2 linked regions of the Pseudovibrio sp. Tun.PSC04-5.I4 genome follow. The protein of the gene in region 1 interacts with the protein of each later gene in a pairwise test. Links are inferred from orthologs where the notes say so. Each region holds a gene or a part of one and is shown on either strand. Other genes may lie near its edges.

Region 1 (4,063 bases):
CTCGTTACTCAGCGACGATAACGCTCTGCCCAGGTGATAACTGTCTTCCCGGCCATAAGAATGCGGCAATGAGACCTGAACAATCGGGATTCCGCCCTCGGGATAGACAAGGCTGAGCGGTACCCATGCCCCGTGGTCCAGTCCCCATGTGTCATCCTCAATAATTGCCAGTCCGTAGCGTGTAACGGCATCCTGAACTTTATGGACCAACCAAGCTGGTGCTTCGGCGGGGTATTCAATTTCATGAAGTTCACGCGTAAAACCGCGAAAATCATGAATTGTCTTCAGGGGACCGGCGGCGTTGAGCGCTAATCGCTCAGTTTGCCAATGGGGTGAGACCACCACAATCGCTTGCGGGGAAGTCTCTGAACCGGGGAGGTTTTGTAAAAATTGGTAGGATGCCAGATGTTCGCTCACTGCGAGGTCCGGCGCGCCATGGGGTAGAAATAAAGGGGATTGTTTCATGTGAAACGCTTTTCGTTTCGTTATGTTGATGAAATTTTCGTCCAAGTGAACATAATCCATTCAGTAATGCTCGCCAATGGCATTAAAATTGATAGGACTGTTCACTAATAGTGCACCAATCAGTTCGTCAGTGCGTGTCTTCTTGAAATCCAGCACTGGAAGGAACGGAATTCTCCTGCTAGATAGGTGGTCGCATATCAATAGGCATTCAGATGACGAAAACGCTTAAAATTACGCGCCTTCCCCACGGCGAAGGTCTAGAGCTTCCAGCCTATCAATCCATTCAAGCAGCTGGTTTGGATTTAAGAGCTGCAAATACTGAGAGTATTGAATTGCAACCGGGAAAGCGCGCAATGGTGCCAACGGGCCTTTCCATCGCTCTTCCAGACGGGCACGAGGGGCAAGTTCGCCCCCGGTCAGGTTTGGCGGCCAAGCATGGTGTTACGGTACTCAATACGCCGGGTACTATTGATGCTGACTATCGCGGTGAAGTGAAAGTCATTCTCATCAACCTTGGCGAGGAAGCGTTCATAATTGAACGTGGTATGCGGATCGCTCAGATGGTAGTTGCTCCTGTTACACAGGTTCTCATCGAAGAAGTGCAGCAGTTAGAAACCACAGAGCGCGGATCTGGCGGGTTTGGCTCCTCAGGACTCTAAGAAATACAAGGAATTAGCATGAAGCCGGAACTGGTGATTTTTGATTGCGATGGGGTGCTTGTTGACACCGAAACAATTGCGAATGAAGTCTTGTCAGGCTTCATGAAAGAGATCGGCTTGGATTTCTCTCCTTTGGAATGCCATCACCGTTTTACCGGAACGGCGATGGATACCATTAAAGAAGAAGCAGAGCGCTTAAGCGGTACTAAACTGCCAGAGGACTGGGCCGCTCAAGTGCGTTTGGCGGATCTCAAAGCGTTTGAAACTGGTATCGAACCAATTCCGGGTATTTTGGATATGGTTGCGCATCTCAAAACGGCAGGCATACCATTCTGCGTCGGCTCCTCTGGTCGTTACGAGAAGATGCAGATGACACTCGGCTCATCTGGGCTCTGGGATACCTTTAAAGATGTGCTCTATTCCGCTCAGGATTGCAAAATGGGCAAACCCGCACCGGATATCTTCCTTTATGCAGCAAAAGGTATGGGCTTTAAGCCCGAGCAGTGCGTTGTCATCGAAGACAGTATTGCTGGCATCAAAGCGGCAAAAGCGGCGGGTATGCGCGTATTCAATTACACTGGCGATGCAAATGCCGATATTGCGCAGGCCAAATCGCTTGGCGCTGTCACGTTCGGTGATATGTCGGAGTTACCAACACTGCTTGGCCTAAATGAAATCGCAAAAATGTCAGTATAAAAAATCCCTTCTGCAAAGCTAAACCGGAGATGATGTGAAAGTCAGTCCTAATCTCAACTTGTGATAGAACGTATTTCTATTTTATGGCCTAATTTAGCAACTCAATTCTACCAGTTACGGTTTTTGGGGTTTTTGAAACCTCGAAAACACCCTTAGCACTACCTACATTTCAATCAGAGTTTCATGAGCCTAGGCCTTTAGATTCTTGAGGTAGAAACGGGCTCAAATTGATTTAGTTAGATTGCGCAAAGGGGATTTCGATGAGCACTTCCAAACCCGGTCGTGGAAAAATTTACTCTTCAATCACAGAGACAATCGGCAATACGCCAATCGTGCGTTTGGATCGCTTGGCGAAAGCTCATGGTGTCAAAGCAAACTTGCTTGCCAAACTTGAGTTCTTCAACCCGATCTCAAGCGTGAAAGATCGTATCGGTGTTGCTATGATTGAAGCGATGGAAGCCTCCGGTAAAATCGTGGCCGGCAAAACCACGCTGATTGAACCAACCTCTGGTAATACGGGTATCGCACTTGCATTTGTTGCGGCAGCGAAAGGATATAGGCTCATCCTTGTGATGCCTGAGACCATGTCCATTGAACGCCGAAAAATGCTAAAGCTTCTGGGTGCTGAGATCGACCTGACAGAAGGACCAAAGGGCATGAAGGGCGCTATTGCCCGCGCTGAAGAACTTCAGCAAGAACTGCCTGATGCCATCATTCCTCAGCAGTTCGAAAATCCGGCAAACCCAGAAATTCACCGCAAAACCACAGCGGAAGAAATCTGGAACGATACAGACGGCCACGTAGACGTATTCGTTTCTGGCATTGGAACGGGTGGAACCATCACAGGCACGTCTCAGGTGCTCAAGGAACGCAATCCAAACTTGCACGTTGTTGCTGTAGAGCCTGCGGATAGCCCTCTGCTTTCCGGCGGCCAGCCTGGTCCCCATAAAATTCAAGGTATTGGCGCTGGTTTTGTGCCAGGTGTTCTGGATACCGGAATTTACGATGAAGTCGTGACTGTCTCTAACGAAGATTCATTCGCACTGTCTCGGGAAGTCGCGAAAACGGAAGGCGTCCCTGTCGGTATCTCCTCAGGCGCTGCTTTAAAAGCCGCAATTGAAGTTGGAAAGCGAGATGAAATGGCAGGCAAAAACATCGTCATCATCATCCCAAGCTTCGCAGAACGTTACCTTTCAACCGCACTTTTTGAAGGTTTGGAAGGTTAAACGGAATTGATTTTCTGGGAATTTTAGGGAGGCGGGAGCCTCCCTTTTTGCTGATTTGGTTATTTCGAGTCCGAATTCATAAATGTTTCGCATCTGAATCGATGCCTACTTACTCTGGTAGCGTGCCGTTTCGAGCCAGTATTTCGCCAGCAAGATAGAGAGAACCACCAAACAAAATACGAGGTGCTTCATTATCCAGTTTAGATCGCCGAGAAATTTCCGCTATAGCGCGGTCCAGATTGCCGTGAGCTGACGCAGAAAGACCAGAGGCCTTTGCAATTTCGGCCAGTTCAATGGGAGAGCGCCCTGCCTGTGTGGTTGTTAGTGGCACACATAGGACATGTTTCGCCAAGCCCTCGAACTGCTCGAAGAAACCTTCCGGGTCCTTTGTGTTCATCATACCCATCACGAGATAGGTTGGCCGGGATGCTTTATCGGTGAGGTCCGCTAGAAATGAGGCAATGACTTCAGCCGCTCCGGGGTTATGGCCACCATCCACCCAGATTTCACAGTTTTTCGGAAGCTCATCAAACAACGCGCCTTCATAAAGCGGCTGCATCCGCGCTGGCCAATTGATGGAGCGGAGTGCCTTGTCGCAAACGTTTTGCGCATCATCTCCCTCAAGCAAGCCTGCTGCGCGGATCGCTGCAAGTGCCAGGCCGGAGTTTGAGATTTGATGGAAGCCGGCAAGCTTTGGTGGAGACAAATCTAACAGGCCCAACTCATCTTGATAAACGAGCCGTCCCCCCTCGTCCCAGGCGGAAAACTCCTGACCCTGAAACCAAACTGGAGCACGAAGACGTCCAGCCGTGTTTTCAATTAAATCGCGAATAGCATCGGTCTGTGGTCCAACCACCACAGGGCATCCGGGTTTGATAATTCCCGCTTTTTCCAGCGCGATCCCTTCAAGGCTGTTACCCAAAAAGTTTTCGTGATCCTTGGAGATTGGCGTAATCACACTCACCAGTGGTTTTTCAATGACATTGGTTGCATCCAAAACACCACCCAAACCAACTT
Region 2 (16,054 bases), 1.3 Mb from region 1 along the record:
TGTTTTACAGTCTACGTTCAATGTGATTTCGGTTGTAACCGGCACGGGCTATGCCATGGGGGATTACACTTCGTGGGGTGCTCCAGTTATTGGCCTCGCGTTCCTGCTTAAGTTCGTTGGTGGGTGTACTGGGTCGACAACGGGCGGCATTAAAATCTTCCGCTTCCTCGTCTTCTTTGGAACCGTCATTGCGCATATGCGCCGGATGGTGCGTCCTAACCGCGTTATCTCTGTGACCTACGGAAACACGCACCTGACGCCTGAGCTGACCTTCTCGGTTTTGGCGTTTTTGGTGGTTTACATTGGCACCGTTGGTATTCTGACGTTGATCTTGTCCCTGTTCCATCTGGATCTTGTGACGGCAGTATCTGCTGCTGCGACATCCGTTGGTAATGTTGGCCCGGGTCTTGGAACGATGATCGGTCCTGCTGGCAACTTTGCTCCGCTTCCTGATCCGGTTAAGTGGATCCTATGTGTTGCTATGCTGATGGGCCGGTTGGAGTTGTTTACCGTTCTTATTCTTCTGGATCCGGATTTCTGGTCCAAATAATCAAACTAGAGTGGAGTGATCGCCATGCGATTTGAAAGTCAGTTGCTTACTGGCCGTCTGGTGAAGCGCTATAAGCGGTTTCTGTCCGATATTATTCTGGATGGGAGTGGTGAAGAGGTGATCGCTCATGTGGCCAACTCTGGTTCTATGATGGGGTTGAAGGATGAGGGGCTCAAAGTGTGGGTTTCTCCCTCCAACAATCCTAAACGTAAGCTGAAGTACTCTTGGGAAATGCTGGAAGTGGGTGGTGCTATGGTTGGCATCAACACCAGTAGACCTAACAAGTTAGTTGAAGAAGCAATTGAGGCTGGTCGCATTCCTGAGTTGACTGGCTATGAGACACTGCGGCGTGAAGTGAAGTATGGCCAGAATTCCCGCATTGATATTTTGCTGGAAGGGCCGAATGATCAGCTCACTTACGTTGAAGTGAAGAATGTAACACTTGCGCGGCAGCAGGGTATTGCTGAGTTCCCTGATGCAGTGACAGCGCGCGGGGCAAAGCATTTGGTTGAGCTTGGGGATATGGTCAAGGAAGGGCATCGTTCTGCAATGGTGTTTCTAATCCAGCGTGATGATTGTGATGCACTCACCTTGGCACGGGATATTGACCCCAAGTATGGCAAGATTTTTGATGAAGCCATTGCGGCTGGTGTTGAGGTTTATGCCATCGGCTGCCGCCTGACTGCAGAAGAGATTATTGCAGACAGGCCAATTGCAGTGAAATGCTAGGTTGCTATTGCAGAGCCTCTGGTGTTGCAGCTGGGATATCTCCGGCGATGTTTTTCTCTAGCTTCTGTGTTGCGGCTATTACATCCAGATAATACTGCGCGGCTTCATTGCCGTAATCTTGCAAGGATCGGGTGAGGTAGCGCTCTGCTTCCTCAAAACGTTGGGTGAGGAAGTACAGTTCCCCAAGGTTGCTGATTGTTGCGCGTTTGGTGAAGCTTTCCTCATTTATTGTGAGTGCCTCGGCCTGTTTGAGGAGACCTTCTGCATGGCTGAAATCGCCATGTTTCATCGCAACCCAGCCAGCTGTGTTGACGACAGACGTGTCCTCAATGTTCAGCTCGTGCCGAATAATGATGGCTTTGTTGAAGGCTGCTTTGGCGTTGGGATAGTCATCCAGCTCATGATAAGCGAGGCCGAGGTTGAAATACGCTCGGAAATAATCGGCTTTGCTTTCAACAACTTCCAACAGCTGCTCAACTGACTTTTTCGGATCATAAGTGTCAGGCCTAAAAGGTTGGCGCAGCATTCTTGCAAGTAGCGTTTTTGCCTCAAGTTCCGGGGATACGTCCTGTCCGAATTTATCCATGGCCCACGACGAGGAGAGGAATAAAAGGAGTGCAGTCATGCTAATCAATATCAGTTTGAGCAGTTTCATAGCTTCAGCCTCCCTGTAGCATTTCGAGTGTTTGCGAAGAGACTGGAGCCTCTGGTGGGCCAATTGCAGGTTGAACCGGCATGTTTCGTGCTGCATTGAGAGCTGCAAGCTGTGCTCTTATGGTGCGAATGATGTTGTGAACCTTGGCAGCATTGAGAACGACGGTGTCGTCCTCCCGGTATTCTCCTGTGTGCTGCCTATTGATTATTGGAACTTGTTGACCTTTGTGAAGCAGAACGACCTGACCTAGAGTGTCATCCCAAGCTGGTTGAGGCATGGTGATTGTTAGTTTGATTTTTTTCTCTGTCACCTGCGAGTTCACGTAGATCATGGCGATCTGAAGCGGAGCGGCGATGATCATGAACAGCATGGCCCCAATCATGAAAAATTTTGAAAGATTGACAGCAGCCTCTGTCGGCTTGTCATCTTTGATGACTTCGCGGATGTTTGTGTAAGCCAGATAGACGAAGAGGAAGGATAGGCCGAGGAAGCCGTAACCCAATATGGTGTCTATGTTATCGAACGGGTTCATCGAGCAGTTCCAGCACAGAGGGAGGATTTATTCCGTTCTCATTATAAGGGATGCCGAAGCGAACGTATGCTGAGTGTTATTTAGGGGTAGGCACAAATAAAAAGCCCCAGCTGATGCCGGGGCTTGAAAACAATTTGGAACTTCTAAGTCTCAAAGCGCGTATTCCTGTTTGGAAACCGGAACCCGCTTTGGGGGAATAGACTTTAGCCTGCAGTGTCTTTTGAGATTGGTGGCTGGAACTGCCAACCCATGTCCCAAGGGAAGTACACCCAGGTGTCCTGAGAAAGTTCGGTTACGATGGTGTCGGCAAGTTCTGCGCCCATTGGTTTTGCGTAGACAGCTGCGAAATGTGCTTTTGGAAGCATTTCGCGAACCACTCTTGCCGTTTTACCTGTGTCGACGAGATCGTCGATGACAAGGACGCCTTCTCCGCCGTCACTTCCAACGACTTTAGGGTCGATTGGCTTGATGACTCTCAGTTCGCCCTGATCATCGTAGTCGTGATAGGACGCAATACATACTGTTTCGATCATGCGAACGCCGAGTTCACGCGCAATAATGCCGGCTGGAACCAGACCACCGCGGGTGATGCAAACGATCGCTTTAAATTCGCCTTTGTCAGCAAGGCGCCAGGAGAGGGCCCGACAATCACGGTGGAACTGATCCCAGGAAACCGGGAAGGCTTTGGACTGCTGCTGATTTTCCATGTGTCTTCTTTCAAAGATATTTCGTCTTTGCGGTCTCTACGGCCGCTTGGACTGCTGCACTGGTCTGTTCCAGTACAACATTTGACCGGCATCGCACAACAATCTGTGTGGAAAATACGCCATCTTTTGATTGCGGGTATGATCCAATTGATGTTTCCGGGAATTTTTTCTGAATTTCCCCTAGGTCAGTTGCAATGCGACTCTCCGGCAGGGGGGCGTCAATAGCCTTGGAAAGCATCTTTAACCCAGTGTCCAGCGTTGGTGCTACTGCATCTACCATGGCCTGCATGATGGCTGGCACGCCTGCCATGACATGGACGTTTTCAATTTTGAAGCCCGGAGCGATTGATACTTTATTTTCGATGAGATCGGAGCCTTCCGGCAAACGTGCCATCCGTTGACGAGCTTGCGTGAAGTTTTCTGCGCCGTAGTGATCTTCCAACAGTTTGAATGCGCGTGGATCAAGGCCGATCGGAACGTTGAATGCTTTTGCAATTGCATCTGCTGTAATATCGTCGTGGGTCGGGCCGATGCCACCAGAGGTGAAAACATAGGTGTACTCGGCGCGTAATGCGTTGACGGCTTCCACAATCTTATCTTGCACATCCGGCACAATTCGAACTTCGTTCAGGTCAATGCCAATTTCAGTCAAATAAGATGCGAGGAACCTGATGTTTTTGTCTTTGGTTCGGCCTGACAGAATCTCGTCGCCGATTACAAGAAATGCTGCGGTGATTACCTTTTCAGTCATAAACTCGGTATTCCTCAAATAACTTGAACTATTTTTTTGGGTTGATGCAGTCGTCGGGTGTCCACTCGTAGACCCAGTCCAAACGATCCAGCAGTTGCTCTGGTGAGTTGGAGCGCATGACTAAATCCCGTGCGAGGCGCATAGGGAAGCCCATGTGGTAGATCCGTTGATTTCGCTTCACGAGTTTGCTCATCTTCTCAATACGAGGACGACGGGCATCTTCGTATGACTGAAGCGCATGCGGGGTCGCACCGTGAATATCTACCATTTTGGAAAGGACTGCCGCATCTTCAATGGCCATTGCTGCGCCTTGCGCGGCAAAAGGGAGCATTGCGTGGGCAGCATCCCCAATCAAGGTGATCGGACCTTTTGTCCATGCAGGCTTTATGTCGTTTTCACACAACGCCCAACGGGTCCAGGTTTCCGGAAGAAAAACAAGCCGCAATGCTTCCGGCGTCCATTTTCTGAAGTGTTTTCTTACTTCTTCTGAACCAACTTGATGTGACCAGCTGTCGTGGTCCCAGTTTTCTTTGGTGACGGCGACAACGTTAAGAAGTCTGCCGTTCTTTACCGGATACTGGACTAGATGTGCGTTTGATGCCATCCAAAGGCCTGAGGTGCTGAGTAAGTGTTCCAGATTGAACGGGGGTTCAGCAGTCGCCCTATAAGCGACAAACCCAGAATGTTTCGGGCCAGGATTGCCAAGCGTGTTCTGCCTAATCTGGGAACGTACCCCATCGGCGCCAATCAGTAGGTCAAACTGGCTTGGTATCTTGCTGTTTTCCTGCGCAAAAGCAAGACCTTGCAGAGTAACAGTCTCACCAGTGATGCTGGCATCTTCAACGGCGGTTTGCAGGTGGAGTGAGATTTCCGGGGTCTGGTTCACAGCTTCAACCAGAAGCGCCTGCAAATCAGCTCTATGGATGACGTAATAGGGCGCGCCGTAACGGTCCTCAGCAATGCGGCCGAGGGGAACAGTCGCCAGATGCGCACCATCATGTCCAGAGCGAACGTTTACGCTTGCAGGAGATACTGCGCGGGACATTAAGGCCGGTCCGAGACCAAGTGCCTGCAGGCAACGCATAGCATTTGCTGAAAGTTGAATGCCTGCGCCTGCTTCTGAGAGTTCAGTCGCCGCATCAAACAGGTGAACACTATGCCCTTTGCGGGATAGATAAAGTGCAGCCGTTAAGCCAGCAATGCCGGCGCCTGCAATGGCTATTTTTTTTGGTATCATTACGCAGTTTACCTGCCGCGCTTTGCCGGGAGGAAAAGCCTTTGGGCATCGCAGCGGTATGTCTGGTTATTCGTCTATCATTTGAATAATGAGGCACTTAAGCCGCATCAGGCGTCCAAACACAATCTTCAGGCTGAGACTGATTAGATTTGAGCTTAGGATCGTGATTGTAAAGTGTAGAGCAATAAGGGCACACAACGCTGCCTTCTGAACCCATATCCAAGAAAATATGTGGGTGGTCCATAGGTGGGTTAGCACCGATGCACATGAATTCCTTAGCACCAATATGGATTGCGTCTACTCCATGGCTATTATGGAAGTGCGGTACGACTTTATCGGCCATTTGTTTTGCTCTGCTCCAAAGAACCAAATTTTATGAGACAATAGATTGGTTCATTCAAAAAGAACAGGTTCATTGCGCCTATGATTTATCACTAACGTATGCGGTCCACAGTTGTACTGTGAATTTTCACGTAGCTTTGAACTGTTCTACTCGCTTTATGGTTGTTGATTTGGTGCTTGGTTAGGTTGTGAATTGATGAAGGATTAATCCAAAGTGATAGATCTTCAGCCTTTCCTTTCCTCTAGGCAGGCTTTAACTTCGCATGTTCATAGAGTTTCCTTTACGTATGCGTCAGGTTCAATGCCTATATTTTCTAATAATGATCACCCTATTGCCTATCTCGATGAAGGAGAGGGCGATCCGATTCTTCTGATCCACGGATTTGCGTCCAACAAACATGTGAACTGGGTGTATCCTGGTTGGGTCGATCTTTTGGTGAAAGATGGTCGCCGGGTCATTGCAATCGATAACCGTGGTCACGGCGAGAGCTACAAATACTATGAGGCTGAGGACTACGGTGCGCCGGTGATGGCGAAAGACGCCCTCAAGCTGTTGGATCACCTTTATATCGATCAAGCTGATTTGCTTGGTTACTCCATGGGTACGCGCATTTCTGCCTTTTGTGCGCTGCAGGCCCCTGATCGGGTTCGTTCACTCACCCTTGGTGGAATGGGTTATGGTTTGATTTCCGGTGTTGGTAATCCAGAGCCTATTATTGAAGGTTTGCTTGCCGAACGGATTTCTGATGTGAAAGACCGGACTGGCCGTGCCTTCCGTGCGTTTGCAGAGCAGACTAAATCTGATCGTCGCGCTCTGGCTGCCTGTATGCAATCAGCTCGCAAGCCCATCTCTGAGGAAATGATCTCCACCATCACGGCTCCGACGCTTATTGCCGTGGGGACAAACGACGATATTGCCGGTGACCCGCAAGCCTTGGCCGATTTGATGCCAAATGCCGAGTTTCTGGAAATTGCCAACCGGGATCATATGACAGCGGTTGGCGATAAGATTTTCAAAAAAGGCACATTAGAATTTTTGGAGCAATTTTCATGAGTAAACTGACTTGCGAATTTATTGGCGCTGACGGTAATCGGATTGTTGCGGACAGATTTGGTCATGAAGGTCAGTCTGTCATGTTGATGCACGGTGGCGGGCAGACAAGACATTCGTGGGGTAAAACTGCCGAGGGAATTGCTGATGCCGGTATGCAGGCTTTCTGTCTTGATATGCGCGGGCATGGGGATAGTGCTTGGGTAGATGGAGAGAAATACTTCTTCTCTGATTTTGGTGCGGATGTCGCCGCGGTTGCCGCTCAGGTTTTTGAGCAAACGGGTAGCAAACCAATTGCTATCGGCGCTTCTTTAGGCGGGTTGGCCTCTATTATGGCGGAGGGGGCTTTACGCCCGGGAGCACTGGCGGGTGTTATTCTTGTTGATGTGACGCCTCGGCTTGACGAAGGCGGCGTAAACAAAGTTCTTTCGTTCATGGCAGAAAAAGTAAATGACGGCTTTGGTAGCGTTGAAGAAGCTGCTGATATGATCGCCTCCTACTTGCCTCACCGGAAACGCCCGAAATCACTGGATGGCCTCTCTAAGAACCTTCGTTTGAGGGAAGATGGCCGTTATCGCTGGCATTGGGATCCGCGCTTTATTACTCATCATGCCAATCGTGTGGATGTGAAAGAGCGAGTGCAGTCTGAGCTTTTGGAAGCGGCGGCTAACCTTAAAGTGCCAAGTTTGTTGGTGAGAGGGGCGGCCTCTGAGCTTGTCAAACAAAGCCATGTAGATGAATTTCTTGAACTGGTTCCGCATGCTCAATTCACAGATGTGAAAGACGCCGGTCATATGGTGGCAGGAGATGTGAATGATGCTTTTACCGCAGCCATCATGCCGTTTTTGAGAGAGTACCAAGCTGCTGCCTAAAAATAGAATGGATTTCTGTATTTTGTTTGAAATGTAGTTCTCCTTTCTCTTTAGTCCTTTGGCTTTGGTACGGATTTTCTCTAATGGCGATAATGCGTGATGTACTATAGGCGGATAATTCAAATCGGGTAGGTGGGGCTTGGAATGATTTGGTCCGCACCTATGTAAGATTGAACAGGTCCTACATATAAAGGAACGCTCTTTCATGGTGCAATTATCTTCAAGTAGCCCCAAGGAGGTTGCCTCCCATGATCCAGTTTGGGATCGTGTGAAAGCAGAAGCGCAAGCCATGGCTAGTTCTGAGCCAGCGCTTGCCTCATTCGTTTACGAAACCGTCCTGAACCATGCCTCCTTAGAAGAAGCAATCGTTCACCGTGTAGCTGATCGATTGGGACACGTTGTTGTGTCTTCTTCTCTTATTCGCCAGACTTATCTGGATGTGCTGGAACAAGCCCCCGAGATTTCTCAAGCCTTCCGTGTTGATTTGTCTGCAGTCTTTGACCGTGATCCTATTTGCGACCGGTTTTTGGAGCCGCTTCTCTATTTTAAGGGATTCCACGCTCTTCAGACACACCGATTAGCCAACTGGTTGTGGTTTAAAGGCCGAGAAGATTTTGCGCTTTATCTGCAAAGCCGCAGTTCCGAAGTGTTCCAGATGGATATTCATCCTCAAGTTCCGATGGGGCGAGGGGTCTTTTTCGATCATGGAACCGGTATTGTGATTGGTGGTACTGCCATTATTGAGGACGATGTCTCTATTCTGCAGGGAGTTACTCTTGGTGGAACCGGTAAGGTTTCCGGTGATCGGCATCCAAAAATTCGCCACGGTGTCTTGATCGGTGCTGGTGCTAAGATTTTAGGTAACTTGGAAATTGGCCATTGCTCTCGAATAGCTGCCGGGTCCGTTGTGTTAAAAGATGTGGATCCATGCACAACAGTGGCTGGTGTTCCTGCTAAGGTTGTGGGTGAAGCAGGATGCGATCAACCTGCCCGGGCCATGGATCAAATGATAGGTCAAGGTCAAGAACTTTCCTCGCAAAACAAACAAGGATAAGCTGGTTTCATAGGGTTGGCACGGCGGCAAACTTGTATATTTTGTGCTCAAAGTTTGATGTTGAAATTGGTAAGGAGACGGCTGTGAAGCCTGATGAAATTCGTAAGGTGCAAGCCTTCATGCGTAACGCTTTCAAATCACCAGATCTGGAAGTTCGTGCACGTTCGAACAAAGATGACTCTGCTGAAGTTTTCATTAACAACGAGTTTCTCGGCATTGTTTTCCGTGATGAGGAAGATGGTGAGCTGAGCTGGGGCTTCCAGATGGCTATTCTTGAAATCGACGTTGAAGGCCTCTAAGGCTTTTATCTGATTGCAAGCGCAAATATTAGGGCTCCTTCGGGAGCCCTTTTTTGTGTCAGAAGATGGCACAAGCGCTGTCTTAGTTGTTTTGTTTCGAGACACTGTTTGATCTGCATATTACCTCTGAAGATTGCCAATACCCCTTAGTTAAATATTACCAAGAAGTTAACGCGATTAGCCAAGGCGGCATGCCTTTTGCTTCTATCAAAGCTGTATTGCGTTTGGGCTTGTGAAAGCTCGCAGGTATTTGGGGGAGCACATAGTGGGTGAGTTGTTCATTGCAGTGTTTATTGCTGCATCCGGCTTTATCGTTGCAGGAATATGCGGAAGTTTCTATCAACTGGTGACAGGAGAACCGCCGCGGTTCTTTGGTGAAGCGAAGGGCCCGATCTCCAGCCTTATTGCGATTGCGCTGTGGATCTTTGCCGGCCCGTTTATGTTTATGCGCTACGCGATCGAAGGATATTTCAGGGAGAGTTTTCGGCCAAGTATGTTAGCGGCGGCAGGTGGATTGGCCGCTATGTGGAGCATCTGCTCGGGAACATTCATCCTGAGTTTTCTCTTGGCACTTTGATAGGGCTCTATGGTAGATTGCACGAGATTTGAATTGTACAATCTAGGAGAAGTGTGTGCCTTTTTACAAACTCGGAGATCGTAGTCCTAAGGTTCCTGAGAACGGCAATTATTGGGTCGCTCCGTGTGCGAGCTTGATTGGTCATATCCAGCTTGACGAAGAATCAAATGTTTGGTTTGGAGCGGTGCTGCGCGGTGATAATGAACTCATTCACATTGGTGCACGTTCCAACGTTCAAGATGGATCTGTTTTACATACAGATTTGGGATACCCGCTCGTAATTGGACCTAATTGCACCATTGGTCACAAAGCAATTTTGCATGGATGTACCGTTGGAGAAGGCTCTCTTATCGGCATGGGGGCAACTATTCTGAATGGGGCGAAGATTGGTAAGGGCTGCATCATTGGTGCCAATGCACTGATCCCAGAGGGTAAAGTTATTCCTGACGGCTCACTGGTGGTTGGTATGCCAGGTAAGGTTGTCCGTGATCTGGATGACGCAACCAAGGATATGCTTATCCGTTCTGCGGATGGCTATGTGCTCAATGCCAAGCGGTTTAAAGAGCAACTGGTTGAAGTTGAAATTTAAGAAGTGACTATAGCCGAGAAACACAAAAGCCGCGGACACCAGTCCAAGGCTTTTCTTGCCAAGATTGAAAAACTGTTATTCCGGGATACTTGCGACGGTGGTTACACGTTTATCGGAAATTGAGGACCACGCTGCTGCGTGACGTGCGGATTGACGCTTTACATAGCGATAAGGCGTTGAGTACCAAGGCAGGATCGAAGAGACTTGGTTGTCTAAAATGAGGTCGCCCTGATCTGTTCTGACGCTAAGAACAGCGTGCCCGCCATTATTTAGATCTTTCACAACAGTAATAAGAAGAGCGCTTTTTGGCCAACCTAGTTTTGCCAGTTGCCGCTGCTTCTCCAATACGTACTCCTCACAGTCGCCAGCACCTTGCGGATAAGTCCAGTATTCCGCGACACCGAAAAGTTGTTCGTCGGTGAACGGGCGAACCTCTTGGTTGATGGTGGCATTGATGTTGAGAAGTTCCTGCCAGCGCTCTTTTGTCAGGCGCACAACAAGTGGAGTTTTGGTGCCGTACTGGCACTGCTGGGGGTAGTTCTGACAAAACTCTACGTGTCCTATCGGTGCGCTTGCCCGACCGATCACTGGCATAAACCTACCAGGAATCTGCTCAGCATTTGCTTGCGTAGCGAATATTAGGCCACCTAACGCGATACCAAAAACACTTTTCGCGAATAGCTTAAATTCAAACACCAGTAGTGCCCTCCAATCTTGGCTGGCTCTACTTTCATTCGATCAGTTTTATTTGGTCCTAAACTTTAAAGTCAGTATTTAATAAAAATATTGTCAGTTTTTATTCAAATACAACTTGTAATCTAATTAAATAATAGGCAAATAAGACGCTAATTAAATTCAAATTTTATGTAATTTAGATTCCTGCAGAAAACAGTCATTTCATGAGCTTGGGGAAGGAGTATGTCGACCCATAACCCTGTTTGCGTTCACTCATAGAACAGCGAAGTATGCGCTTGGCATGGGATTACCACGTCGGATATTTTTTTGTAAATTTGTTATAAACCTGAGGAAAGTCCATCAGAATTAGAGAATCGCACTTTGTTTTGCTGCCTCAACGTTTTTCTGGATTTGAAATGTGGTGTTCCAGGAGTTCCTGGTTCTGAATTGCTGCGAATTCTACGGCGACCCCATCTTCGAAATGACGGATTACGCGAGCACGCATCTTGCCAAGGGTAATTGGTGTGCCGAGTGCTGGGCGAACGTCTGTTTTTAATGCGGCACCAGACAGAGAGACATCGACTATGCGACAATCATATTCTCGGTTATCCGGCATGATGATCTTTGTCATTGGCTTCTTTGGAATGAAACGGTCGAAGCGACGATCCTCAGACAGGTTCAACTCGTCTTTATTTGCCAGCCATGTGAGGACAGATGCCAGTTTGTCTCGTTTACGAGCGCTGGCATTTACCGTCATTGAAAATCCGCCGTCAATTTCTCGGACAATCTTACCTTCAACACGGCCAATATGGTCGAGGTAGGCAACTACGCGCTCGCCAATTGTTCCCATTACAGGAGAGATGAGAGCTGCACCGCCGGGTGACATGTTTACCACCTGACATGGGTACTCCCGTCTGTCTTCCAACATAAAGCGGCCTAAGACGTTGATTTCTACGCGAGAAAAACGACGTTTGTCAGGTTCTTTTGCTGCCAGAGCAGTAATTCGTTGGGTGGCTAAGCGCCCTGCCATTTTCTAAGAACCTCGAGCACGCAATTAATGATTAACTGGAAACACGGGTCATACCCTAAAAAAACAATGTTAACAGAATGGTAACTGCGTTCGTTAATTGCTACTTATATTTTCCCACCATCAACAACTCGCAGGTGTCCAACCTGTCGACTGCCCGGCAGCTGCATCAGTTTTGGTGCCGGATTTGCTGGAGTTTGGTGCGTTCTGCTGGTTCTTGGCTCCATAGGGCCGACTGAACGGTGAGCAGGTGTGCCAAAATGTGGGACATAATCGTTTTCATCAGTAAACAGGGGAGAATCTTCATCTGGCCAAATGAGACGCAGGCTATTGACGGATTGTTTGTTTATTGCTTGCACGCCGAGCCAGAATGGACGCTTAAGCGGGGCCATACATCCTAGGATACGTGTGCAGCCTTCACCTTGTACGCGAATCGGCAGCAACAACAACTCAAGATCTACGGACTGACCCATTTCTGTTGCGCCTGTAAAACTGATCACTGCCGCCGCGCCGTCTTGAGTGATGGCTGAAAGCATTGCTGAGACGGCCTGTTGGTCTTTTTTCTGCCATCCATCAAGGAAGTTGCGACCTTTTAATTCGCGGCAGAACAAAGAACACAGCCGCGTTCCAGCAAGGCGGAAACGGAAAGTATCTGTATTCGAAAGTTCCAAAATGAAGGTATCACCCAGCACGCTTTTGATTGCGGAAGGTTGGATATCCCCCCGTTCAGGGGCTGGGCGTTCGGCTCGTATTTCGTCCCAGTATTCAAAAAGTATACGTGATGCGCCGTGTTTCATTTTCCTACCATCCCCAGTCCCGTTTGTTGGGTCATCCCTTTGGACCAGTGTCCTTTTTATGGACAACTTTAACTATCCTCAGGTCTATGGTGGGGAATAAGCAGGGAGCATGCCAAGTCATTGAATAATTAAAATTTTAGTAAAAAATTAACGTTAACAAAAGGTTTAAGTTGTGCTTATGTTGAGCTGACTTCATTGTGGTTGTGTTGTCTCATTTGAACCCTGAGGCCTCACGAATTGAGCTAATTTTTGGCCGAACGCCTCGTGATTTTCGCTTGAACAAGTAGAGAATCTATAAGAAGCACGATGCCAGATAGGGAGCAGCTCCAATTAACCGTCGGCATCTTGGGGGAGAGCCGGCGGTTTTTTGTGTCTAATGGTTCTTCTTCAAATACTCAGAGTGCTTGCGAAGCATGCCAACATGTCCTAGTTCAAAATGGGACAGTTAATTTGGGTCTGTAGTGAAATGAACCAGCACCACGACGAACACATGAAAAATGGCCAGCCGGACTTTGAGCCGCTTCCACCCAAAAGGGAGCCAATGTTCAACCTACCGGGTGTGGTTGTAGGGCTCTCGCTAGTTTTCATTGGCATTCATTTAATAAGAACTTATGTCCTCAACTCAAATGCTGATGTTCAAACGCTTTTGTTGTTTGCCTTCTGGCCTGTGAGATATGTTGCTGGGTTTACTGCGGATTATTCATGGCCAGGTGGAACTGCGTCTTCAATCTGGAGTTTTCTGAGTTACGGATTTTTGCATGGCAGCGCCACACATCTAGGATTTAATGTGTTGTGGATGGCTGTGTTTGGCAGTGCGGTCGCTCGACGATTTGGAGCGGGGCGCTTTTTGCTTCTGTCTGCAATTTGTGCCGTTGCAGGTGCTGGGGCGCACTTAGCAACCAACTGGGGGCAAAGCATTCCTGTCATTGGTGCCTCTGCCGCAGTTTCTGGACAAATGGCAGCTTCTTTGCGGTTCATTTTTGAGATGGGTGGTCCGTTGGGTTCTTTTAGAGGGAAGGATGCGAGGGCTTACACTGTTCCTGCTCGGCCTTTGATGGCCGCTTTAGGTGACCGGCAAGTTCTGACATTTGTTTTAGTGTGGTTTGCACTTAACTTTGTCTTTGGCGTTTGGTCTGCGCCGATTGCTGGTGAAGGTTCCAGCATTGCGTGGCAAGCTCACGTAGGAGGCTTTATTGCGGGCCTCGTGTTATTCCCGCTTCTGGGCCCCGTTCGCCGATACCAAAAATGACAGTTTAAATGTTAGCTGACTACATATATTAACAGCACCGGAGATGTGGTCTAGGCAAGCTCAGTTTTATTTGTCATGATGCCGTAGGGTTAGGATGTTGTTTTTCCTTTTTTAACTTGAAAGAAGGATGACATAGACAAACGAGGAGGTCGCCATGACAGTTGCTGCCATTCTAAACGGTAAAGGGCGAGACGTTTATACGGAACCAAGCACCCGTAGCTTAAACGAAATTTGTTCGAGCTTAGGCGGGCGCCGCGTAGGCGCGATTATTCTATGTAATGAGCCGGGTATTATTGTCGGAGTCGTTTCAGAACGTGATGTCGTGAAAGCTATTTCGTTGGAAGGGCCGGATGTTCTGACCCAACCAGTAAGCGAATATATGACGAAAGAGGTTGCTGTTTGCGGAGAAGGTGATTCTGTGAACGGCGTTATGGCACGTATGACTGAAGGGCGCTTCCGTCACATGCCTGTTGTGGAAGATGGCAAGCTCATCGGGCTTGTTTCAATCGGTGATATTGTGAAGTACAGAATTGCACAGGTTGAACAGGAAGCGAAAGACATGCGCAACTACATTCAAGCTGTATAAGCGATCAAAATATTCTGCTGTGCTTACCCAAGCACAGCAGTTTCAGGGCTGCATTTCTGCTAGTTGATGAATTTCTGGCAGAGCTCGACACGTGGTTTCATAGCCCACCCGTATTGCCTCTTCTCCGCGATGAAAATCAAACAGCCCCAAATGCGACAAGCGCAGCGTGAGAATGGTGTCTGGCGGGTCCCCCGCAAGTCTGGAGCGGCCAATCCTATCCTGTATGATGTTGTAGCTGTCCATCATGACGCCAGAGATACCTGGCAATCCCTTTTGTTTGCCAAAAAGCTGGTGGCGTAGTGCGCGTTTGATTGTTCCACCAGGTCCTTTCTGGAGCTTATTATCAATCTCAGGAATCATATCTTTTGGGATTGGCGGCAACTCGTGCACGACGGTTGACCCACGGCCAAACGTGTCGGAGTTCAAGTTCACTGCAATGACGGCTCTTGCGCCTAATGCACGACATACCGACACAGGAATTGGATTTACGAGCGCGCCATCTACCAACCAGCGTCCACCGTAGGCGACGGGTTCAAATACACCGGGCAGGGAGGAGGAGCACCTCATAGCCTGCGCCAGTGAGCCGTTTCTGAGCCAAATTTCGTGGCCTGTTCCCAACTCTGTTGAAACAGCTGCAAAGGGGCGCTCAAGGTCTTCGATCATGATGTTGCCGAAGTGCTCTTCAAACAGTGACAGAAGTTTCTTGCCGGAAATTAGCCCTGACCCGCCGAAAGACAAGTCGACCAAGCTGAAGACACGGCGGCGTGAAAGGGAAAGTACATAGTCTTCCAGCTCGTTCAACTTACCGCATAAATAACAGCCACCAACCACAGCGCCTATGGAGGTTCCTGCGACAAAATCCAACTGAATCCCGGCTTCTGAGAGCGCTTTGAGTACACCAATGTGAGCCCAACCGCGAGCTGCACCCCCCCCTAAGGCCACTCCAATGCCGGGTGTTGGTTCCGGCGCAGGAGGTGTTGGTGGTTCCGCTGGAGTATCATCCAAAGACTGTCTGCTGTTAGGCCAAAGAGGTAGATTTTGCAGCACTGCCATCTCCCGGATTATGTCTTCCTCAGGTCAATTAAACGAAATTACCCTAAGGTAACTATGTAGGTTAAACCTATAAAAAGACTGAATCTGGGAGCACTAAAAGCTATTGTTTTTTCCCGTAAACTTCCTCCGGGTCATAAACAGGGGCAACTTCCGTTCGCTTCAGCCAAATCTCACCGTCTGTGTTTGACTTCACCTCCCGAAAGAAGCAGGAGCGGTAGCCAACGTGGCATGTGGCACCATTACCCTCGACTGTGACGCGCAGCCAGATTGCATCTTGGTCGCAGTCGGTGCGGATCTCTTTGACTTTCTGGACTTGCCCGGAGGTGCCACCCTTTTTCCAGTATTCTTGTCGGGAACGGCTCCAATACCAAGCTTCGCCTGTCTCTATAGTCCGGCGCAAGCTTTCGTCATTCATATAGCCGACCATCAACAGCTCGCCGCTGTCATAATCAGAGACTGCTGCGGCAATCAGGCCGTTGTCGTCAAACTTCGGGCAAAGCTCATAGCCAAGCTCAATTGCCTTTTTGTCAGTACGCGGCGCAAAGCCTTCAGCCTTTATGTTCGTCGTCATGGAGGTGCCTAAATTTAGATAGGTTATTGGTCCAGCACCTGTTAGGAGCGGATCATTGTCATAAAGCGAACCTGTTCAGCAGCATTGTCTTTGAAAATGCCAGAGAACCGATTAGTCAGTGTTGAAACACCTTGCTTTTGAATTCCACGCA

What was found.
Region 2: the proteins of cysK (region 1) and cysE interact in binary tests that used the Escherichia coli proteins (3 or more experiments, as listed by UniProt). The link is inferred for Pseudovibrio sp. Tun.PSC04-5.I4 from one-to-one orthologs.

Annotation. Positions count from the first base shown.
Region 1 is NZ_FNLB01000006.1:2,995,126-2,999,188, reverse strand. The notes cover bases 1,107-4,063. They hold cysK (cysteine synthase A), read left to right. Parts: upstream 1,107-2,080; coding sequence 2,081-3,046; downstream 3,047-4,063. Other genes in these bases: BLS62_RS19165 (bifunctional folylpolyglutamate synthase/dihydrofolate synthase), read right to left, coding at 3,156-4,063; BLS62_RS19175 (HAD family hydrolase), read left to right, coding at 1,143-1,820; dut (dUTP diphosphatase), read left to right, coding at 1,107-1,124. Also shown: BLS62_RS19185 (DODA-type extradiol aromatic ring-opening family dioxygenase), read right to left, coding at 1-465; more of dut, read left to right, coding at 678-1,106.
Region 2 is NZ_FNLB01000006.1:4,324,989-4,341,042, forward strand. Bases 6,586-9,555 are described here. They hold cysE (serine O-acetyltransferase), read left to right. Parts: upstream 6,586-7,631; coding sequence 7,632-8,480; downstream 8,481-9,555. Other genes in these bases: BLS62_RS25285 (alpha/beta fold hydrolase), read left to right, coding at 6,586-7,426; BLS62_RS25295 (DUF3126 family protein), read left to right, coding at 8,564-8,779; BLS62_RS25300 (DUF6949 family protein), read left to right, coding at 9,045-9,356; BLS62_RS25305 (gamma carbonic anhydrase family protein), read left to right, coding at 9,412-9,555. In the rest of the region: BLS62_RS25240 (TrkH family potassium uptake protein), read left to right, coding at 1-550; DNA/RNA nuclease SfsA, read left to right, coding at 575-1,279; BLS62_RS25250 (tetratricopeptide repeat protein), read right to left, coding at 1,284-1,934; BLS62_RS25255 (hypothetical protein), read right to left, coding at 1,939-2,466; gpt (xanthine phosphoribosyltransferase), read right to left, coding at 2,670-3,173; BLS62_RS25265 (competence/damage-inducible protein A), read right to left, coding at 3,184-3,924; BLS62_RS25270 (FAD-dependent oxidoreductase), read right to left, coding at 3,953-5,161; BLS62_RS25275 (zinc-finger domain-containing protein), read right to left, coding at 5,259-5,504; BLS62_RS25280 (alpha/beta fold hydrolase), read left to right, coding at 5,805-6,557; more of BLS62_RS25285, read left to right, coding at 6,554-6,585; more of BLS62_RS25305, read left to right, coding at 9,556-9,945; BLS62_RS25310 (transglutaminase-like cysteine peptidase), read right to left, coding at 10,021-10,641; BLS62_RS25315 (PilZ domain-containing protein), read right to left, coding at 11,015-11,650; BLS62_RS25320 (PAS domain-containing protein), read right to left, coding at 11,755-12,444; BLS62_RS25325 (rhomboid family intramembrane serine protease), read left to right, coding at 12,911-13,693; BLS62_RS25330 (CBS domain-containing protein), read left to right, coding at 13,848-14,279; and 3 more genes.